2 regions of the Sporosarcina sp. YIM B06819 genome follow, and region 2 is predicted to be linked to the other one. Evidence: riboswitches for the same ligand, from Rfam matches in the RefSeq annotation. Region 2 holds a riboswitch; the other holds the start of a gene.
The links. A riboswitch is a leader RNA that binds a small molecule or an ion and turns the genes downstream of it on or off. The one in region 2 is predicted to bind FMN.
Positions count from the first base shown of each region.

Region 1: it holds a riboswitch for FMN, as region 2 does, so the genes downstream of both, ribD (bifunctional diaminohydroxyphosphoribosylaminopyrimidine deaminase/5-amino-6-(5-phosphoribosylamino)uracil reductase RibD) here and R2B72_RS13975 (ECF transporter S component) in region 2, are expected to answer to the same signal.

Region 1 is NZ_JAWLIQ010000001.1:41,004-51,396, reverse strand. It holds gene R2B72_RS00275 (bifunctional 3,4-dihydroxy-2-butanone-4-phosphate synthase/GTP cyclohydrolase II) at 1-572, opposite strand, end outside; gene ribE (riboflavin synthase) at 586-1,236, opposite strand; gene ribD (bifunctional diaminohydroxyphosphoribosylaminopyrimidine deaminase/5-amino-6-(5-phosphoribosylamino)uracil reductase RibD) at 1,243-2,325, opposite strand; FMN riboswitch at 2,388-2,535, opposite strand; gene R2B72_RS00260 (glycine betaine ABC transporter substrate-binding protein) at 2,635-3,528, opposite strand; gene R2B72_RS00255 (proline/glycine betaine ABC transporter permease) at 3,531-4,379, opposite strand; gene R2B72_RS00250 (glycine betaine/L-proline ABC transporter ATP-binding protein) at 4,372-5,634, opposite strand; gene R2B72_RS00245 (GbsR/MarR family transcriptional regulator) at 5,851-6,387, shown strand; gene treR (trehalose operon repressor) at 6,653-7,369, opposite strand; gene treC (alpha,alpha-phosphotrehalase) at 7,382-9,040, opposite strand; gene treP (PTS system trehalose-specific EIIBC component) at 9,066-10,393, opposite strand, start outside.
Region 2 is NZ_JAWLIQ010000020.1:61,653-72,045, reverse strand. It holds gene R2B72_RS13985 (helix-turn-helix domain-containing protein) at 1-879, opposite strand, end outside; gene R2B72_RS13980 (ferredoxin) at 989-1,240, shown strand; gene R2B72_RS13975 (ECF transporter S component) at 1,462-2,043, opposite strand; FMN riboswitch at 2,251-2,383, opposite strand; gene R2B72_RS13970 (hypothetical protein) at 2,465-3,466, opposite strand; gene sigX (RNA polymerase sigma factor SigX) at 3,453-3,995, opposite strand; gene R2B72_RS13960 (ATP-binding protein) at 4,041-5,825, opposite strand; gene R2B72_RS13955 (response regulator transcription factor) at 5,818-6,537, opposite strand; gene ccsB (c-type cytochrome biogenesis protein CcsB) at 6,882-8,066, opposite strand; gene R2B72_RS13945 (cytochrome c biogenesis protein ResB) at 8,066-9,718, opposite strand; gene resA (thiol-disulfide oxidoreductase ResA) at 9,737-10,261, opposite strand.

The DNA.
Region 1 (10,393 bases), on a different contig from region 2:
TGTATCGTTAATATGACAAGGTCAAATCGATCTGCTATCTCTTTCAGCTGTGCTCCTCTGGCCATCGTTCCATCGGCATTCATAATTTCACATATGACGCCGACTGGTTCTACTTCCGCAAGTATCGCAAGGTCTACTGCCGCTTCCGTATGACCCGCCCGCTTCAAAACACCGCCTGGCTTCGCAATCAACGGAAATATATGTCCTGGTCTTCTAAAGTCAGATGGTTTCGCGCCATTTCCCAGCATCTTCAAAACGGTTTCTGAACGTTCGAATGCAGAAATTCCAGTATGACATTGCGAATGATCAACACTAATTGTGAACGCAGTCCCGTGCGCATCACTGTTATTTTCTGTCATAAGCCCAAGTTCGAGTTGTTTCGCTTTTTCCTCATCTATCGGTACACAGATTAGTCCTCGGCCTTCCGTTGCCATGAAGTTAATCATTTCAGGTGTAGCAAATTCACCAAGTGCAACAAAGTCTCCTTCATTTTCCCGGTCTTCATCATCAACAACAATAATTGCTTTTCCTTTTTTCAGTTCGTCGACTGCTTTTTCTACAGTGGTATACATCTACTTTGCCCCCTTAACTAAGGAATCCACTTGCAGCAAGAGTATCCATTGTTAAACCGCCAGTTGGATTCCCTTTGTTTATAGTCATTAGCCGTTCCATATATTTTGCGAGCATATCGCATTCTACGTTTACTCGATCCCCGGCCCGTTTTCTGCCAACGATTGAGTCCTCTTGCGTGACCGGGATAAGTGAGATGATAAAACTTTTTTGCCTCACTTCAAAGACAGTCAGTGACGTTCCATCTACGGTTACTGAACCTTTCGGGATAAAATACGTTAACAAGTCAGCTGCAACGCTAATCTCCATATAAATCGCATTTTCTTTTTGTCTAATCGAAACAATTTCACCTGTGCCATCCACATGTCCACTGACGAAATGACCACCAAAACGACCATTCGCCGCCATCGCACGCTCTAAATTAACTAGACTTCCCGTGCGCAAAGCTTGAAGTGTTGTTGCTTTTACAGTCTCCGGCATGACATCTGCTGTAAATTGGTTGCTTGAGAAGTCTGATACCGTCAAACAAACACCATTTACTGCGAGGCTATCCCCTTTTTTTACATCACTGAGCACTTTGCTACAACGAATTGATAGTTGCAATGAATTCGGTGATGACTTTACCGCTGAAATCGTGCCGATTTCTTCAATAATTCCAGTAAACAACTTTTGTCAATCCTCCTTCACGAACCTGGCGTGCAATCGGATATCATCCCCAATTTGTCGCACATCTAAAAAACGGAGGGATTCACTTTCCCCCATTAGGTTCCGTGTGTCGTCCATAAACAAAGAAGCACCGTTGCCAATCAGTTTCGGAGCCATATACAAATACAATTCATCTGCTAGACCTTCATTGATGAAACTGGAATGAACACGGCTGCCACCTTCGACGAACAACGTCATAATGCCTTTACTCGCCAGACGTTTTAATACTTCATCCAAAAAAGGTACATCTGCTGAAATCCTTTCAATGGAAACAAAAGGGTGTTCAAAAAAGACAGTTCTCGACTTTGGAGAATCGAGTGTAAAAATAATTGTTGCTGCAGCACCATCAGTAACGATATTTGCTGTTGTTGGCGTCCTTAGATGCCGATCTACAATAATTCGAATTGGATTCTTTCCACCATGGGGCAAACGGGTGGTGAGGAAAGGGTTATCGTGAAGTACGGTTTGTACGCCGACCAAAATTGCGTCATGGGTATGGCGGAGGTAATGGACATCGGTTCTTGCTGCATCCGAAGTAATCCATTTGCTGTCCCCAGTCTGCGTTGAAAGACGACCGTCGAGAGTTGCGGCGGCTTTCAAGGTGACATACGGCTTTCCGTATTTTATAAAATGAAAAAATGCTCGGTTCAACTGCTCTGCCTCTTCCTGTAAAATACCGGTGACAACTTCAATTCCGGCAGCTTTAAGAAGCCCGATTCCCGTTCCATTGACGGAAGGATTCGGATCGATGGACGCGACGAAAACACGGCGAATACCGCTCGTAATAATGAGATCTGTGCACGGAGGTGTTTTCCCTGTATGGGCACACGGTTCCAGTGTTACATAAAGATCTGCACCATAGGACTCTACACCAGCCATCATCAAAGCATGCACTTCAGCGTGTGGAGTTCCCGCTTTTAAGTGCGCACCTGTTCCGATAATCTGGCCATCTTTTACACAAACAGCACCGACAAGTGGATTCGGCGAAGTTTGTCCTTGTGCACTGCGCGCCAGATCAAGAGCAATTCTCATATAATGTTGAGGTTCCATCAGCATTCCCCCTTTCAATAGTTATGAAAGGGCAGAGCTAAATAAGCATCATACGTATAGTCAAACAGCTTCTCCCATCCAGACTTTAACTGTCGGTGCCGGATTTTCACCAGCTCCACCGCCTTCCAAAAAGGAAGGTCGGGTCACGGACTAACGAGCGATTGCTCGATCACCGCCGGTAAGGAATTTCACCTTGCCCCGAAGAGTTTTTCTAAAACGTACTACTGTTAAATTAACACACCACTTCAATTTAAGCAAAAAAGACTTAGTTCCGATTGAACGGAGCTAAGTCTTTACTAGGTTTCTAACCTAGTTCTTCAAATCTTCAATCGAGTCAATGTCCATATACTGTGGCACGACAAGACCGACTTTGACGCCTTCCATGTTAATGCCAAGTTCTTCGAATTTGCCTTCAAATTTATCGGCATATGTTTTATGCGTCAATGGTAACCATGCCGCAAGTGATGCATCTGCACTGCCATCTGCAACTGCAGTCCATAAAGGACCCGCTTCAACTTGCGTCAATGATACGTTATAACCCATTTCTTCCAATACTAATTTCATCACATTATGGCTAGCAATTTCACTATCCCATGCCACATAAGCTAGTTTGATTTTGTCGCCATCTACTTTGTTTACTCCCGCGGTCCACTCGGCTACTTTATCTGCATTGGCATCAATCCAGTTTTGCGCAGCAACCGCTTCTTTTTCGCCTTCTTGAATAGCAATCATCACTTCACCCATATCGGCTTCTGTCCAGTTGAATTGGGATAGAATTTGGTATGCTTCTGGTAAATCCTCAGCCAGTCCAAGTCTACCAATTGTACGAATTTGTTCTTCTCCGCCGTACACACCTTTCGGATCTTCAAGATATTTCAAATCGTATTGGGCAAATTTCCAATGTGGCGTCCAGCCTGTTACCACAATTGGCGCTTCTTTATCGTAGGCTTTTTTCAAAGCTGCCGTCATCGCTGCACTTGAACCTGTTACCAAGTCGTATTCATCCAAGCCATACTCTACAATCACTTTTTCAGTTGCTTCCATAATACCTGCGCCTGGATCAATTCCTGTAATTTTATAGTTCAGTGACTCGCCGACAGATTTTGTTGAATCCGTCCCTGCTTTTCCATCATCATTGCCACATGCTACAAGTCCAAGTGCTAATAGAGCTACTGCCCCAAGTCCAACTACTTTTTTCGTCAGTTTCATAATGAAGTTCCCCCTTGTTTTTTCTTGCCAGCTTGCTGTGTCACTCGGTCCAAAATAATGGCCACGATCACAATCGCTAGACCCGCTTCAAACCCAACACCCGTTTTTAATTGTGTAACAGCCCTGTATACTTCTTCACCAAGGCCCGGTGCCCCAACCATGGAAGCAATAACAACCATAGATAATGACAACATTATGCTTTGATTGACACCCGCCATAATGGTCGGTTTGGCTAGCGGAATTTGGACTTTCATTAATCGCTGCCATGTCGTCGAACCAAATGCTTCTGTTGCTTCAATTAAATCTTTCGGAACTTGCTCAATGCCAAGCATCGTCAAGCGAATCGTTGGTGGCATCGAGAATATAACCGATGCAACCACTCCCGGAACAACCCCAATATTGAAGAAGAAAATCGCTGGTAGCAAATACACAAATGCAGGCATCGTCTGCATAAGATCCAGAATAGGATTAATGATTTTACGCGCTCGTGCTTGCTGTGAGCCCCAAATACCCAGCGGAATGCCAATCACAATCGCTATCGTGACCGAAGTAACGACCAATGCTAACATCTGCAACATCGGATACCAATAGCCTAAATAATCGATGAACAATAAACCAATTAGCGACATCAATGCAATCCGCCGCGTGGAGATCAACCACGCTAGCAAGGAGAATAGAACGGCAAGCAGAATAGATGGCACCATATTTAGTCCTTCCACTGACCCTTCAACAATCCCCGCAAGTACATCTGAAATACCATCAAATACAGTGCCAAATGTAGTCACAAGCCAGTCGACCCCATTATCAATCCAATCCGCGAACGGTAGACGAGGTAAGTTATTCATTTGACTCCACCTCCAAGTCAGTTTTTTCGACGGAATCAACGACACCATCATTATTTATAAACTGATTGTCGCCCGCCAATGCACCAATCAGTGCACCACGAATAATAATTCCTTGTAGCTTGTTATCTTCATTGACCACTGCAACAGGTATCACTGCTGTGGAAACGATATCAAATAAATCTATCAGCAATGTATCTGCAGACATCATCGGTAAATCACAAATGAGAACTTCATGCAGTGTTTTACCTGATTCAGCCGCAGCTACAGCATCCTGTGCAGTTACTGCGCCTAATAGCCGATTCCCTTTGTCCACCACATAAATGGATGAAATCCCAAGACGTTTCATCAGTCGCAGCGCAACCCGTGCTCCCCGATCAACTTGAACTGTATCCGCTTTTTTCATAATGTGACCTGCCGTCAAGACCTTCGACAAATCTACATCTTCAACGAAACGTTCCACATATTCATTGGATGGGCTCATCAAGATTTCTTCAGGTGTCCCAATCTGAACGATTTCTCCGTCCTTCATCAGCGCAATCCGATCGCCTATACGCAATGCCTCATCCAAGTCATGGGTAATGAAGATAATCGTTTTGCCCATATCATTATGAAGTTGCAACAATTCATCTTGCATATCTTTTCGAATTAATGGATCAAGTGCACTAAACGCCTCATCCATTAATAAAATATCGGGCCCATTCGCTAACGCTCTTGCAAGACCTACACGCTGCTGCATTCCCCCACTTAATTGGTTCGGATACTGATCTTCATACCCTGCAAGACCAACAAGTTTCAGAGATTCTTTCGCCTTTTCCTGACGTTCGGCTTTCGCTACGCCTTGGATTTCTAGCCCGTATTCCGTATTTTCAAGAATCGTCTTATGCGGGAAGAGTGCAAAGTTTTGAAAAACCATACCAATTTTTTTACGCCTTACTTCACGAAGCTGTTCTTTATTCATCTTGACGATATCCTCACCGTCTAGCAAAATCGTGCCCATTGTCGGGTCAATCAAACGGTTCAGCAACCTGACGAGCGTTGATTTCCCACTACCGGACAACCCCATAATGACAAATATTTCACCCTCGTAGACATCAAAGGATGCTTTTTTCACACCGACTGTTGCACCAGTCGCTTTCAATATTTCGCTTTTCGTCTTTCCTTCATTGAGCAGCTGCGCGGCTCGCTTACTGTTTTTGCCGAAAATCTTAGTCGTGTTGTGCACTTCGATTTTTTTACTAACAATTGGATCACTCATGCGTACACTCCTTACATTTTTTAGAACTGATTAACATTTACTAGTATAGACCTAACTAAATAAAAATTCAACCGTTTAGACTAAGTTAATAGTTTGTACAGTAAAAACTGTACAAACAATAATTATTATAAATTGCTTTTTGCCAACGGATATAATACGCTAGAATAAAATAACTGGGTTGGTTTACGTATGCCGATGACAGTGGAGGGAAATTGCATGAACGGTAAAGAAAGACTTGAAAAAACGCGTGAACGGGTTATTGAATCCATCGCACAAAATATACATCTTTACGGCCTTACACCTTCTTCTGGAAGACAGTTTGGCACTATGTTTTTTCATAATGAGCCGTTGACATTAGATGAAATGACGGAAGAACTTGGGATGAGTAAAACGAGCATGAGCACTTCTGTACGGGCATTATCCGATTTAAAATTGGTCGAGCGCGCTTGGAAAAGAGGCGTCCGAAAAGATCTCTATCAGGTAACAGATGATTGGTATCAAAGCTTTATTGATTTATTTTCAATTAAGTGGAGAAAATCTGTTAACCAGCATTCCATCGCAGTTCGTAGGTCATTAGTCGAGCTAGAGGAATTAGTGGTAGACCCATCCATCAGCGAGGAAGTAAAAGAGCTGGCCCATATAGATATCGAGAAATTACAGTACATGCGTGATTACTACGAATGGCTCGACCGACTTGTCGATGCTTTTGAAGATCATGATATTTTTAATCTCGTACCGATTAAAAAACCATAAAGTAAAAGCCACTTCATCCGACTAAGTTAGTCTGGCGAAGTGGCTTTTGTATTTGGTGAATTAGCTTGTGCTTATAATTTCGCTCATCGCCATGACAGTTTCGGGGATTCTACTTACAGTTTTACCTTTTGCCATGACAGTCAAAGTTTTCACTTACAGTTTTGCCACTTTCACTGACAGTTTCAATAATCGACTTTATAGTTACACAAAGCAACAAAAAACCGTACCCCAAAGGATACGGCTTTCTAGCTACTTACTATATGATTCATCCATTCCGTACTCGTCTGGCAAAATCGACAAACTGGAATTTATCCGGTCGGTGTCGAGATTCTGTATATTGAAACAGACTCGTATCCTCCAAATAAACCCTGCTCTTAATAACTACCACATTTGAATGATGCTCCAAATCCAGCAATTCCCTATCTTCAGATGTAGGTTCTTCCACTATGATCTCTTTTCGGGCATAACTGATTTTCAACTGTAGCTCATTCTCCAAATAGTCATAAATAGAATCTTCACAGATCTCTTTCGTTAGCGTTGGAATGAAATCTTTAGTAAAATAATCTTTATCCAAAATGACTTTCTCACCAGAAATCTCTCTAATTCGAACGACTTTCCATACGGGTTCGTTCACTTTCACATCTAATTTAGACTGTAGCTTTTGATCAGCTTTTACAATTGAAAGTTCGTTGACAATCGTATGCGTCGGAAACTTCAAATTGGTGGCAAGCTCTTTAAAACTAACGATTCCTGAAACGGGAAAATCGAATTTATTGCGGCTAATAATGACGGAACCTTTGCCACGTACTTTTTGTATATAACCATCTTGTGCAAGTAAATCTAGCGCTTTCCGAATGGTTTCGCGTGACACTTCGTACGTCTGTGCTAGACTGTTTTCCGAAGGAAGCATCGTCGAGTCGCCCCAATATTTCGTCGTTGTTTTATTCACTAAATCATGATATATCGTTAAATACTTTTCCATTTTTCTACCTCATTATCTTACATAATACACAACGGATTCATAAGGTCTTAAGGCTAAATTTTCAAATGCGGTCGAGGAATCTGGATAATTCGAGTTGATTATCGTTACCTCTTCCATCCCCTTTAGAGGAATATCAACTGCTATTTCTTCCCCATAAAAATTACTCACAACGAGTAATGTTTCATCATTCCAATTACGCGTATATGCAAAAATATGTGAATGATCCGTCAGCAGTGGCTGATAATCGCCTGCTACTATAATAGCATATTTCTTTCTCAATGCGATTAACTGTTGATAATGATAAAAAATGGAGTTGCGATCAGCTAGAGCTTGATCCACGTTAATGGCTGGATAATTAGCCGTCACGGGAATCCAAGGAGTCCCCGTCGTAAATCCAGCTTGAGGTTCAGCTGACCATTGCATAGGCGTCCTCGCGTTATCTCGTGATTTCTGCTGTAAAATGCCTATGATTTCTTGCTCTGATTTACCTTCATTTTGCATGGACTGATAAGCATTTAATGACTCAACATCACGGTAATCATTGATTTTCGCGAAATTATGATTGGTCATCCCTATTTCTTCACCTTGATAAATATAAGGAGTACCATTCATCATGTGTAGCGTTGTCGCAAGCATTTTGGCTGATTGCTCATGATACTTGCCATCATCACCAAGTCTAGACACAATACGCGGCTGATCATGATTACACCAAAACAGCGCATTCCAGCCGTTTCCTTCATGCATCCCCACTTGCCAATGCGTGAGAATTTCCTTTAGCTGCATAAAATCAAATGGCGCCTTTGTCCATTTTTCACCATTCGGATAATCGACCTTCAAATGATGGAATTGGAATGTCATATCCAGTTCTTTACGCTCGGCCTGCGTATACAAAATACAGCTATCCAGCGTTGTTGAAGACATTTCCCCAACAGTTATTAATTGAAAAGGGGTCAAAACGGCTTCATTCATCTCTTGAAGAAACTCATGAATTCTTGGACCATCCGTATAAAATCGTCGTCCATCTCCAACATCATCGTTTGGAAATTGTTGATTTTTAGAAATTAGATTGATGACATCTAACCGGAACCCATCGATTCCTTTCTTTGCCCAGAAGCCCATCATGTCATATAACTTTTTACGTACTTCTTCATTTTCCCAATTTAAATCGGCTTGCGTCTTGTCGAATAAGTGTAAATAGTATTGCCCACTTTGTTCATCATAGCCCCAAGCAGAGCCGCCGAATTTCGACTGCCAATTATTCGGTTCCTTACCATCGACGCCGTCCTTCCAAATATAGAAGTCACGATATTCACTATCCTTGGAACTAGAAGACTGCTTAAACCATTCATGCTCAGTCGACGTATGGTTAATGACTAAATCCATGATGAGACGCATCCCACGTCTATGCGTCTCATCTAGTAATTTCTCAAAGTCTTCCATTGTTCCGTAAGATTCATCGATTGCATAATAATCACTAATATCATAGCCATTATCATGCTGCGGGGACTGATAGATGGGTGTTAGCCATATCACATCTACCCCTAATTCTTGTAGATAGTCTAATTTGTCCATCACGCCTCTAATATCACCAGTACCCTTGCCCGTCGTATCATTAAAGCTTTTCGGATAAATTTGATAAACGACAGCTTCTTTCCACCACTCGCTATTCATCTAGAAACACCTCAATCTGCTAATCTTAATCTTTATTACGTTTGGCAATCAAAAACGTAATGACAAACGGCACGACAATCACAACCGCCATACCAATGCCGAATGCAACCCATCCACTCGGTACAATGGATAATATGCCTGGTACACCGCCCACGCCAATTGAAGTTGCTTGAACCTTTTGCAAGGTAATAAATGCAGCAGCAATAGCTGACCCAATCACTGCGGCTATAAATGGATATTTAAAGCGTAAATTTACACCAAACATGGCCGGTTCTGTAATTCCAAGCCATGCGGAAAGGCCGGATGTCCCTGACAAGCCTCGTAACTTCTCATCTTTCGTTGCCAGCATCATCGCAAATGCTGCAGAGCCCTGTGCAATATTTGATAATGCCAAAATAGGCCATAAGAATGTAAAACCAGTACTACCTATCAACTGTAAATCTACTGCTAGAAATGTATGGTGCATACCCGTAATGACTAATGGCGCATAAATCGCTCCATAGACTAAGCCACCCAAAATCGCATACGAATCAAATATGGCTACCAAACTATCTGTAATAAAGTTACCAATTGTAAAAGTAATCGGTCCAATAATGATAAATGTTAAAACACCTGTTACTAATAAAGCAATCGGTGCAACAACTAATAAGTGCAAGGAATCCATGACACGTTTTTTAAGAAATAATTCCATTTTTGCTAATATCCACGATGCAAATAACACGGGTAACACTTGACCTTGATAACCAATTTTATCGACTTCTAGACCAAATAAATTCCAAGTTGGAATACTATCATTGGCTAATGCCTCACCGTACCCCCATGCATTCAACAATGCAGGATGAACTAACACCAGACCAATGACAATTCCAAGTAATTCATTACCACCAAATCTTTTGACGGCTGACCACCCTATTAAGGCTGGTAAAAAGACGAATGCTGTATTAGCAATGATATTAATCATATCTGCCACGCCCGCCCATTGCTGATGTACTTCAATGAGTGACTGCGTTTCGTAGAAAATCCCTTGATTAGCAAGAATATTATTGATACCCATTAATAGACCCGCTGTTACGATTGCCGGTAAAATAGGGATAAAAATATCAGCCAGTGTTTTAATGGCACGTTGTAAAGGATTTTGTTTTTTTGCAGCAGCATCCTTCACTTGTTCCTTTGTCGCCCCAGTCATTCCGGTTTCTTGCGTTATAGCGGCATGTACTTTATCTACTGTTCCTTGGCCAATCACGACTTGAAATTGGCCGTTTGCTGAAAATACTCCCCGAACGATTTTCATATCCTCTAATGCTTTTTTATCAACTTTCTCTTCGTCATTCAAAGCAAAGCGTAGCCGAGTAA
Region 2 (10,393 bases):
AAATTGCGGATCATTAATCGACAGTTCGACAAAATGATCTTCAATCGTACTCAACTTCAAATTTCGAGCCGCCGCAATGTCCTCAATTGACATTCCACGATCGAAAAGCAGTTTGGTCTTACTAGAAGAATCGGTCAAATAAGTCGTCACTTTAACGTTGTCAGCTATTTTGCGTAAAAAAGACAAATCAGAAGATTGTTCAATAACGGCCAGCATTCTATGTAAACCTTCTATAAATAACAAACGGACAGCGAACGAGTTTAGTTTCAAATATTCCGCCAGCTGATCCCACGTCCACCCCGTTAAGCCGAAGCCACTTAGTCGATGGCTGACAATGATTTTTTGCTCGTTATCCATGCCACTGCGCTCTATGCATAGCCTAAGCTCTTCGGCAATGTAACGGGCGTATGCAGGATCACTAATAGGCTGATGATGCAATAGTGTTTTCACGAAGGACTGGCTATCATAATCTTTTTGAACAGGCATAAAAGCATGTTGTCCCTCTTTAAAATGCGACACTGTCTGTACGATAAGTGACAACCTCGCGAAAAAAAGATTTTCCCTCCCCCTATAATCCCAACCATTAAATGCATAAGCAGGTAAAGTCGCTACCAATTGACGACCCTGTTCTGTTATATTGACAAAAGAATCATCCCTAGTCGCAATAAAACCAGAATTCTTCAATAAGGTAGCCGCTTCATTAAATTGATCAACCGTTAATTTCGGTAAAATGCCAAAGAAAGCTTTTAAGCCATAATATTCGACATCCTGTAACGTCTGTCCCGAACGTTTGCCACGCAATAGATGAAAACCAGCATAAATCGTCCGCTCACCATCTAGCTTATGAATGATGCTTAATAGAATTAAAGAAAGATTCATGATGAATTCCTCCAATTAATAAATTCTTTTTGTTGAAAACTGTTGTTAATATCATTAGAATGGAATGTGAAGTAAATTGTTTGTACGGAGAAAAGAGGAGAGAAAGACTATGCCTAAATATACAATTGTTGATCAAGATACATGTATTGCATGTGGCGCTTGCGGAGCAGCAGCTCCAGACATTTACGATTACGATGACGAGGGAATTGCTTACGTTATTCTAGATGATAACATGGGTAATACGGAAGTTCCAGAAGAACTACTAGAAGATTTAGAAGATGCATTTGATGGTTGCCCGACCGATTCAATCAAAATTGCTGATGCGCCTTTTGATGGCGATGCGTTAAAATACGAGGACTAATTTAAATTTCATTCAGGAGGGGTTCCCCCTGCTGAATGAAATTTAAGCCTCCGGCAAATGGCAATTGCCACAGATTTTCTTGCACGTTGAAAGGCCGTCCTGAAATTATTCAGGACGGCCTTTCTTTATGTCTAAATTGTGACGCTATGATCCGGATTCAGCTCCAGCTGAATGAGGAGGAATGAAGTTCAATTCCTCCCTGATAAAGCCTTGGGCGGATGTCACGCCATTAATTGAGTTCGTTGTTTAGCAATCCATTTGTTCAAGCTCTTGAATAGCAATAGTGTGATGACCATGAGCATTACGCCTTTAATAAGGTTAAAAGGTAGAATCCCTAAAACGATAAATGTCGATAGCTCACTACCTGCCATCTCAGGGAAGTTCATGAAGTACGTATACATAGGTAGGAATACTGCATAATTCAAAACACTCATACCCAATGCCATCGCAGCTGTTCCTGCAATCAGTCCGGTAGCTAATCCTTTAGATGATTTGAATTTATTGTGGATGAAATAGACAGGCATGATGAATAAAACACCTGTTGTAAAGTTCGCAATTTCGCCCACTGGAACACCCGTTGGACTCCCTGACATGAACCAATGCATGACATTTTTAATCAGTTCGACCCCTATACCTGCAACGGGTCCCATTGTCATAATGGCTAATACCGCCGGGATTTCTCCGAAGTCGATTTTCAAAAATCCTGGTAATGCTGGCAGTGGGAAGTTGAATTGCATCAACACCGTACCAATGCTCCCAAGGATTGCAATGAGAATCATCTTGCGTAATTTCTTGTTATTCATTTGTTCCTCTCTCCTTTTGCGATTCACTTCAAAAGAGGAAAGGCCGTTCCGTCAATCGTTGTCTTCAAAAAATCCCCAAAGCTAATAAAGCCTTAGGGAGTTAAAAGGTATCGTTAAATAGAGGTGTAAAAAAGAAGAAAAACCTCTCTTTTAACCCGTACTTAAATAAGCACCCTTTTTGTGGACAACACAAAAAGACGGCCGCACCTTCACCTTCTCCCATCCAGACTATACTGTCGGCTCTGGAATCACACCAGAATCAGCTGTTAAGCTCGCGGGCTAAGAAGAGAAACTCTCCATTTCCGCCGGTCGGGAATTGCACCCTGCCCCGAAGATGAATCAATATTTTGTTACTACACTAGTATATACGGCAAAAAACGCTTTGTAAACTCATTTGTTTACAAAGCGTTTTTTTTGATTACTATTCAAAAAAGTACGTCGGATTTACACCTACTGGTTCTGGTAATACAGTTGTCAAATCGTAGCGTAAGAAGGTGTTTTGCATAACGTTTTCTAACTGTACGCGTTTTTTGAAGTTATTCGCCGTTAACATGAATCCTTCTATCATTTCATTCGCTGCACTTTGATCCATTGCGGATAAATCCAATGGCTCTGTAAACGTGATAATGACCACGCCTTCTCGTTCCTGTATAGCATACGTAATATTCTCCGGTATAAGCGCCTCAACGACGTCACTTTGCGCTTCCTTCATCGCTAGAAGTGCCTCCTCCGCCGTCAGTGCATCTCCTGTTTCATAGGGCGTCAGATAGAGTTGACCTGAAGGCATTACCGTCTTGTAATAAGGTTGTGGGCTGTTACTGGCAACAGGTTCCATCTCTACAAAGCCAAGTTCTGCCTCCGGGGTGTCAGCAGCATACTGTCTAAAAAGGGCTGCACTGTCTGGTTCCCCTTCTGGAAAATCAGCAGCAATTTGTTCTTTCGGAATCAAAAACGTCATAGGAACGACTGTATTCGCATCTACATCCAGCCTCATTTGTAACAGTTGAAATCCTTGTAATTCCTCTTGTAAGAGGACATGATTTTCTGGGAGCATCCTCGCCGTTGCTATATTGAAAGTTTCTGCGCTAGCCCCAGCATCTGCGGTTGCAACATCTGCTTGTTCCTCGCTATCCATCGAGGTCTCTGATTGTTTCATTTTCATCGAAGCAGGCTCAATCGCTTTGTCCATCGCGCTATCATTGTGCTGCAACATTGAAGGAATGACCAAGCTGAACATCAACAGTGCTGCTACCGCCACTAAGGCCGGCATCCATTTCTTTACGTTATTACGACGGGGGTGATGCAATCTTTCGTCTTGTTGTAGCCGCATCAATATGTCCGACTTCAGGCGCTCATCTCGTATATCCGGCATACTGCCAAGAAGGTTGTCAATCTTGCTGTCGTCCCATTTATTGTCGGTCATCTAGTTCCCCCCCTTCTGTCGAAAGAGCATTCAATTTCTTTTGCAGTGCTTTGATTGCCCTATGTTGTGTAGTCTTTACTTTACCTTCTGTCCAGCTAAGAATTTCGGCTGTTTCGGCTATGGACAGATCCTGGAAATACCGCATAGTGATAACCATTTTCTGATCTCCTGTACATGTATTCAGTGCCTGCAATAGCTCTTTCATCTCTTCGCTAAGTGTTACTAGTTCTTCCGGTAACACACCCGTTGACACAAGCTCACTTTTTTCCCAGTCGAATTTATCGAACAGGTGCTTTTTACGGACAGCGTTTTTTCTGAAATGGTCAATCGCAACATTTTTCGCAATGGAAAAAAGCCATGTCTTTTCAGAACTTTTCCCTTCAAAACCGCCGTATGCTCGCAATACCCTCACGTACACTTCATGCACGAGATCCTCAGCTTGATCACGATCTCTCGTCAAATAGATGAGAAACTTGAACACATCTTGATGGTATTGCTCATAGAGTCGGTGGAAAACGGAGTCGTCCATGAAATACCCCCGTTCTATACATTAGTCGTTGTTCGAACGAAATAGTTACAACTTTTTCAAAGGAAGTGTACATCTAAAGATGGTACCACTGTTTTGCCCATTGCTAGCTGTAATAACTCCGCTATGCGAATCAATAATATTTTTTGCAATCGCCAGACCTAAGCCCGTTCCGCCCTTGCCTCTTGTTCTTGCTTTATCCGCTTTATAAAAACGCTCAAAAATATACGGCAGATCTTCTTCCGGTATACCAACACCGGTATCCGTCACCGTCATTTCAATCGTATCTACATACTTCTCGATACGTAATGTAACATTCCCTCCATCAGGCGTATGACGAATCGCATTGTCGATTAAATTCGTAAACACTTGCTCAATCCGATCTTCATCGACATTTGAAACGATTTCCTCATCTTTAGGAAAATGAAATGACAACTCCACATTAGCATCACGTGCAACTTGCATGAATTTATTGACAATCCGATCAAGGAAGGGGATCATCAACACATCATCTTTGTAGAGTCGCATATGACCCGATTCCATCCTAGCCAAGTCAAGCAAATCTGTCACAAGTCTACCCATTCGTTTCGATTCGTCATGAATAATTTGCACCATCTCATTACGCTCTTCGTCATTGGTCGTAACGCCGTCTATAATCGCTTCACTGTACCCTTGAAGCATCGAGATAGGTGTCCGCAGTTCATGCGACACATTGGCAATGAAATCCGAACGGAGCTTATCAAGCTTATGCTGATCCGTCATATCACGGAGGACCGCAACCGCGCCCCGAATATCGCTACCACTATATAGAGGACTAATGGAAACAGCATAAAAACGTCCCCCTAGCTCCAATTCGTCCTCTACTTCTTCAGCAAATGTAATCACATGATCAAGCATATGAAATATTTCTGGAGGAATCGTGTTTTTCTCTTCTTGTTCCCCATTTTTAAAGTACCAGTTCTGCAATAAACGTTCTGCCTGTGGGTTACTTAATAAAATCGTGTAATCGCGATTAAAGGTAATAACCACATCCGTCATAGACGTTAAAATACTTGAAAGTTGTTCCTTTTCCTGATTAATCAATTCTACATGATACTTAAGCTGCCGCCCCATCTGATTAAATGCGGTTGCAAGCTGACCAATTTCGTCATTTTGCACAGCAGGCAATTGCGTATCAAAATTCCCTTTCGATAGTTCAAACGCAGCCTGCCTCATGCCCCTTAAAGGTGAGGTAATTCTTGTCGATAAGAAAAAAGCAAAAACGGTTGTTAAAATAAAGGCAATAAACGCAGACAAGAATACGATATTTGTTGTTTCCTTCGTCGCCCTATGGACAGCTTCCAAACTTTGATAGATAATTACCGAACCAGCCATTTTTTGTTCCACTTCAAATGGATAGGCGAGTACAAGATATTGTTCCATGACGCCATCTTTCGTAATAGAAGGGAGAATCATTTCTTTCACGACTTGTTTGTCTACCCGGTTGGTCGATGAAAATATAGCATCGGATAGGATTTTATTTTCAATTTTCTCCTTGTTCAATCCTTGTTGGAAAGAGTACATAATCTTCCCTTCGGAATCCACAATCATAGCGTCCGCTTCATCCCCAAGGATATCTTCGATAATAAGTTGCATAGAAGACTCACTGTCATGATCCACAACAATTTTCCCAATCGTCGTCGCATCCCTATTCAAAGAAACTTCAGCTTGTTGGGTATGAAAATTATCCAGAAACTCAAGTAGTAACGCGGTCACAATAAACAAGACAAAGGAAACGAGAAGCAATATGGTTGCCCATAGCTTCCCGACGATTGAATTCCATATTCTATTCATGAGGAACCTCAAACTTATAACCAACTCCCCAAACGGTAACAATCATTTTGGCTGCCTGTTCGGAAACACGGCTTAGCTTTTCGCGAAGTCGTTTGACATGCGTATCGACTGTACGAAGATCCCCAAAAAATTCATAATGCCAGACTTCTTTTAGCAACTGCTCCCGATCGAATACTTTATCTGGTGATTTCGCCAGGAAATAAAGCAATTCGTATTCTTTTGGTGTCAGATTCACTTCATTGCCATCAGCCATGACACGATGCGCATCGTTGTCTATGGTTAGCTGTGGAAAGACAACAAGGTCCTTTGATGACGATGCTGAAGTAGTACCTTGAAACGTCACAGACCTTCTGAGAATTGCTTTAACCCGTAGAACCACCTCACGTGGACTGAATGGTTTTACTATGTAGTCATCGGCACCCGATTCGAATCCAGTTACACGATCAGCTTCCTCGCCTTTTGCTGTTAGCATGATAACCGGTGTCAAGATTTTCTTTTCCCGTAGTTCTTGCAAAACTTCAAAGCCGTCTTTTTCAGGCATCATTAAATCAAGTAAGATACAGTCATAATGTGACGTCAATGCTTTTTCAAGCGCTTCTGCCCCATCCACTGCTTCTTCAATTTCGTATCCTTCACGCGTAAGATACATATTTAACAGACGACGAATCCGCTCTTCGTCATCTACCACTAATAATGTCACTTTTTCTTCCACAACTCATTACCCCTTTCAACATACATCTATGTCCATTGTACAAGTCACCCTATAAAAAAGAAACCACAAAGCATAATCCTACTAATCAATTACGCCTCGGCGTAGTTGATTCCAGATTTTTCGAGCTTGGGGCCTACAGGGAGGAATCGAACAGTGAAGGGTTCGATTTGCCGTATTTCTGCGTTCTTTGCAGAAATTAAGGCACTTTTAAGACGTCGCGTACTTAGACTGCCTTCTTAAGCACCCCAAAAAATCTGTGACATCCGCCGTAGGCTTTGACTGATTTCAGTCAAAAAAGACTGCACGGCGTCTAGTAAACAACCGTGCAGTCTTCGATCAGTAGGTTAAGCGTATGAATGCAATCCTGCAATGATTAAGTTCACGGCGATCAAGTTAAACATAATAATGATGAAACCGATAACCGCAAGCCATGCTGATTTCTCGCCTTCCCAACCGCGTGATAGACGCACGTGAAGGAATGCAGCGTAAAATAACCAAGTAATAAGCGCCCAAACTTCCTTCGGATCCCATCCCCAAAATCTGGACCACGCTTCATGTGCCCAGATCATTGCGAAGACAAGTGCTCCAAGTGAAAAGACTGGAAAACCAATGATAACAGCACGATAGCCAATTTCGTCCATTAGTTGAGAATTCGCCTTTTTAGCAAAAGGCTGGAACAATGCTGCAATTGGACGCCTGAAAATGAGCCTAAGAATTACGTACAGAACAATTCCCGTTGCAACCGACCAAACAAATGACGTTAGCGTCTTCGCATTGACAATGGCTGGCATTTCTGCCCATGGCGTCATAGCATCTGGCGTCAATGATTCATATTGATGCATACCGAAAAGTGGTGGATAGTTATACACCATCTTGGCAGGCATTTCATTTTTATCAATATATGTGAATTGCGCTTCGTAACCTGTTAGTTTAAATGTTGATGAGGAAACTACGAAACCGATGACAAGAATAAGTGTAAACATAACTACTTCTAGCCAGAAACGTTGTTTTGATTTTTTTGTCAAATCCACATTTTTCAATAAGAAAATAAGTCCCGCAACCGCACTAATTGCCAAAATCGATTCACCAAGGGCTGCTGTAATCACGTGAATCGTCAACCAGTAACTTTGGAGCGCCGGGATGAGCGGTGTAATCTCCTTTGGGAACATACTTGCATAGGCAATGATAATAACCGCAATCGGCAATGCAAACAATCCGAGTGAAGGTGTCCGGTAAAGGAAGAACAACAGAATGAATGCCCCAACAAGCATCATGCCAAATGCAGTTGTAAATTCAAACATATTACTAACTGGTGCATGGCCAGAAGCCATCCAGCGTGTGATGAAATAGCCGAGATGAGAAATAAACCCAATGATTGTAATCGTAATCGCGATTTTTCCCCATCTGTTATTTTTATAAGATGCTTCCGATTTCGCGCCTTTTACCGCCCCACCAAAAAATGCCGTTGCGATAAGGTAGGCAATAAACGAAACCATCAGTAGATTAGCGCTTAACGCCGCAAGTCCCATTATGATTTTTCTCCTTCCTTATCTTCTAAAATAGCTTCCTTATCTTGTCTATCTTCATAAGAAGGCAATGCTGCAAAATCTTTCACTTGATCAAGCTCTTGCTTCAATTTAAACCAGTTTTTATTCGTATGTCCAGCTATTAGCAGTTCGTTGCCAGTCCCTTGTTGGATCCATATTCTTCTATGATTCCAATAAGCTCCCTGCGCAACACCTATCATAAAGATAATGCCACCAATCAGAATAACATACAACGTCTTATCCTTCCGAACTGTTAGCCCCGAAATATCACGTGTTTCAGCACCAACAAATTTCACTTTATACTCATTTTGCTCCGTTTCAAGCGTCTGTTGGATAGCAACAAAACTTCTTTCCCCTTCAGGCTTGTCAGGCGTCTTCATTTCAAAGATGAAAGCAGGATTATTTGGAACTGGTGTTTTGGTATCAGGTTCTCCATTATTCATATAGAAATCCGGATAAAAATCCATCAATTTGACGTGTGCCCCGTTTTCTAGTTCATAATCCTTGGTCGGTTCAGCTAGGTCAACCGTGAATTGTCCAAACGTTTTATCGGTTGCTTTTTCTACCAATTGGAACGTCATCGATTTTAACTCATCAAGGCGATAATCCATTTGGAATACGCTAAAGCCATCAAATTTAAGCGGTTTATTGACGATGATGGAATAGTCCTTGACGAATTCAAATTCATTTGACCCTATCAATGCGTCATCTGGTATTTTATAGAGCGCAACGTCCGTCTGATAGTTACTAGCAATCATCCCGACACGATCAAGTGCTTTATCAAATACTTCGCCGTCTTCTTGTGAGTATGTCTCCATGATGAATTTTTTACTTTCCAAATAATAACCCTCTGCACCCGGAATTGAACGCGTTTCTCCTTCACGGATCCACATCGTTTCGTCCACATAAAAGCCCGGGATTCCACGCAGTAAAATCCCAAATAGGAAAATGATAATACCCGCATGATTGACATAAGGACCCCATCTTGCAAAACGACCCTTTTCTGCCAGCAATGCACCATCCTCAAGCTTAACATTGTAACGAAGGGCCTTCAATTTCTCCTCGGCTTTCATAAGCGAAGTGGCTGGGTCATTAGAAGAGCCTTCCCCATAAACCCGTTGTTTCTTCATGAAAGATGGATGGCGTTTCGTTCGTTGTTTTTTCAATGATTTATAAAGAGGTACTACCCGATCAACACTAGCAATAATAATAGATGCCCCAAGCATCCCAACTAGTGTGATAAACCACCAACTATTATACATATCATAAAAACCAAATCTGACGTAAACTGTGCCAAAAAATCCATATAACCGTTCATAATAGGCTAAATATTCTTCTAGACCTGCTAAAGCAGAGACAGGCACATACAATTTCTGCGGAAAAATAGTACCAATTGCAGACGTCGCAAGAACAGCAACAATAATCCAGATTCCAACCTTGACACTTGAAAAGAAATTCCAAATCTTATCAATAATGGACTTGTTATAGGTTTGCGATCTTCTAGACGCGCCTTCGTAACGCATGTCAACAAGCTTACTCTTTTTTGCTTCTTCAGTTTGCGGTCTTCCACACTGCTCACAAAGTACTGTGCCAAATGGATTTTCATGACCGCACTGGCAGTTGATTTTACTCATTTTGCATGTACTCCTTACTTAGGGTTGAATGCTTTCCAAATAGGATATAATTTCAGCCTCAGTCATTTCGCTCGTAATGATCTTTTCAATTTTCCCCTCTTTGTTAATTAAAAATGTTGTGGGTAGTGGCACTATATTATAGGCCTCTTTAACACTCCTATCTTTATCGATAACAATGGGGAAAGTCAGACCATACTGATCCCTGAAAGCCTCTACCTTCAAAGTTGATTCTGCAATATTGACCGCGAGTATTTGGACGCCTTTGCCTTCAAATGCGATAGACTGGCTTTCCATATGTGGCATTTCTTTTTTACATGGACCGCACCAAGTTCCCCAAAAATTCAAGAACACGCCCTGTCCTTTGTAATCAGATAGCCGATGCTTGTTTCCATCCAAATCGACTAGTTCAAAATCAGGTGCTTTATCACCCACAGCCAATACTTTTACTTTATCTTTCGAAGTAATGGTATAGCCGACTGCTGCTACAAGAAGTAACAGGACAATTGTCCTTATAATAAGACGACTTTTCTTTTTATCTACTATTGCCAAACTCATTTCCTCCTATCGGAAAATAGCCTCTACTCTCCATTATAACAAATGGATTTTTGTAGATGCCCATCATAAATGAAAGGATTGTGAACGTTTGGACCTCCTGCGTAATGGATTGAAATCTTC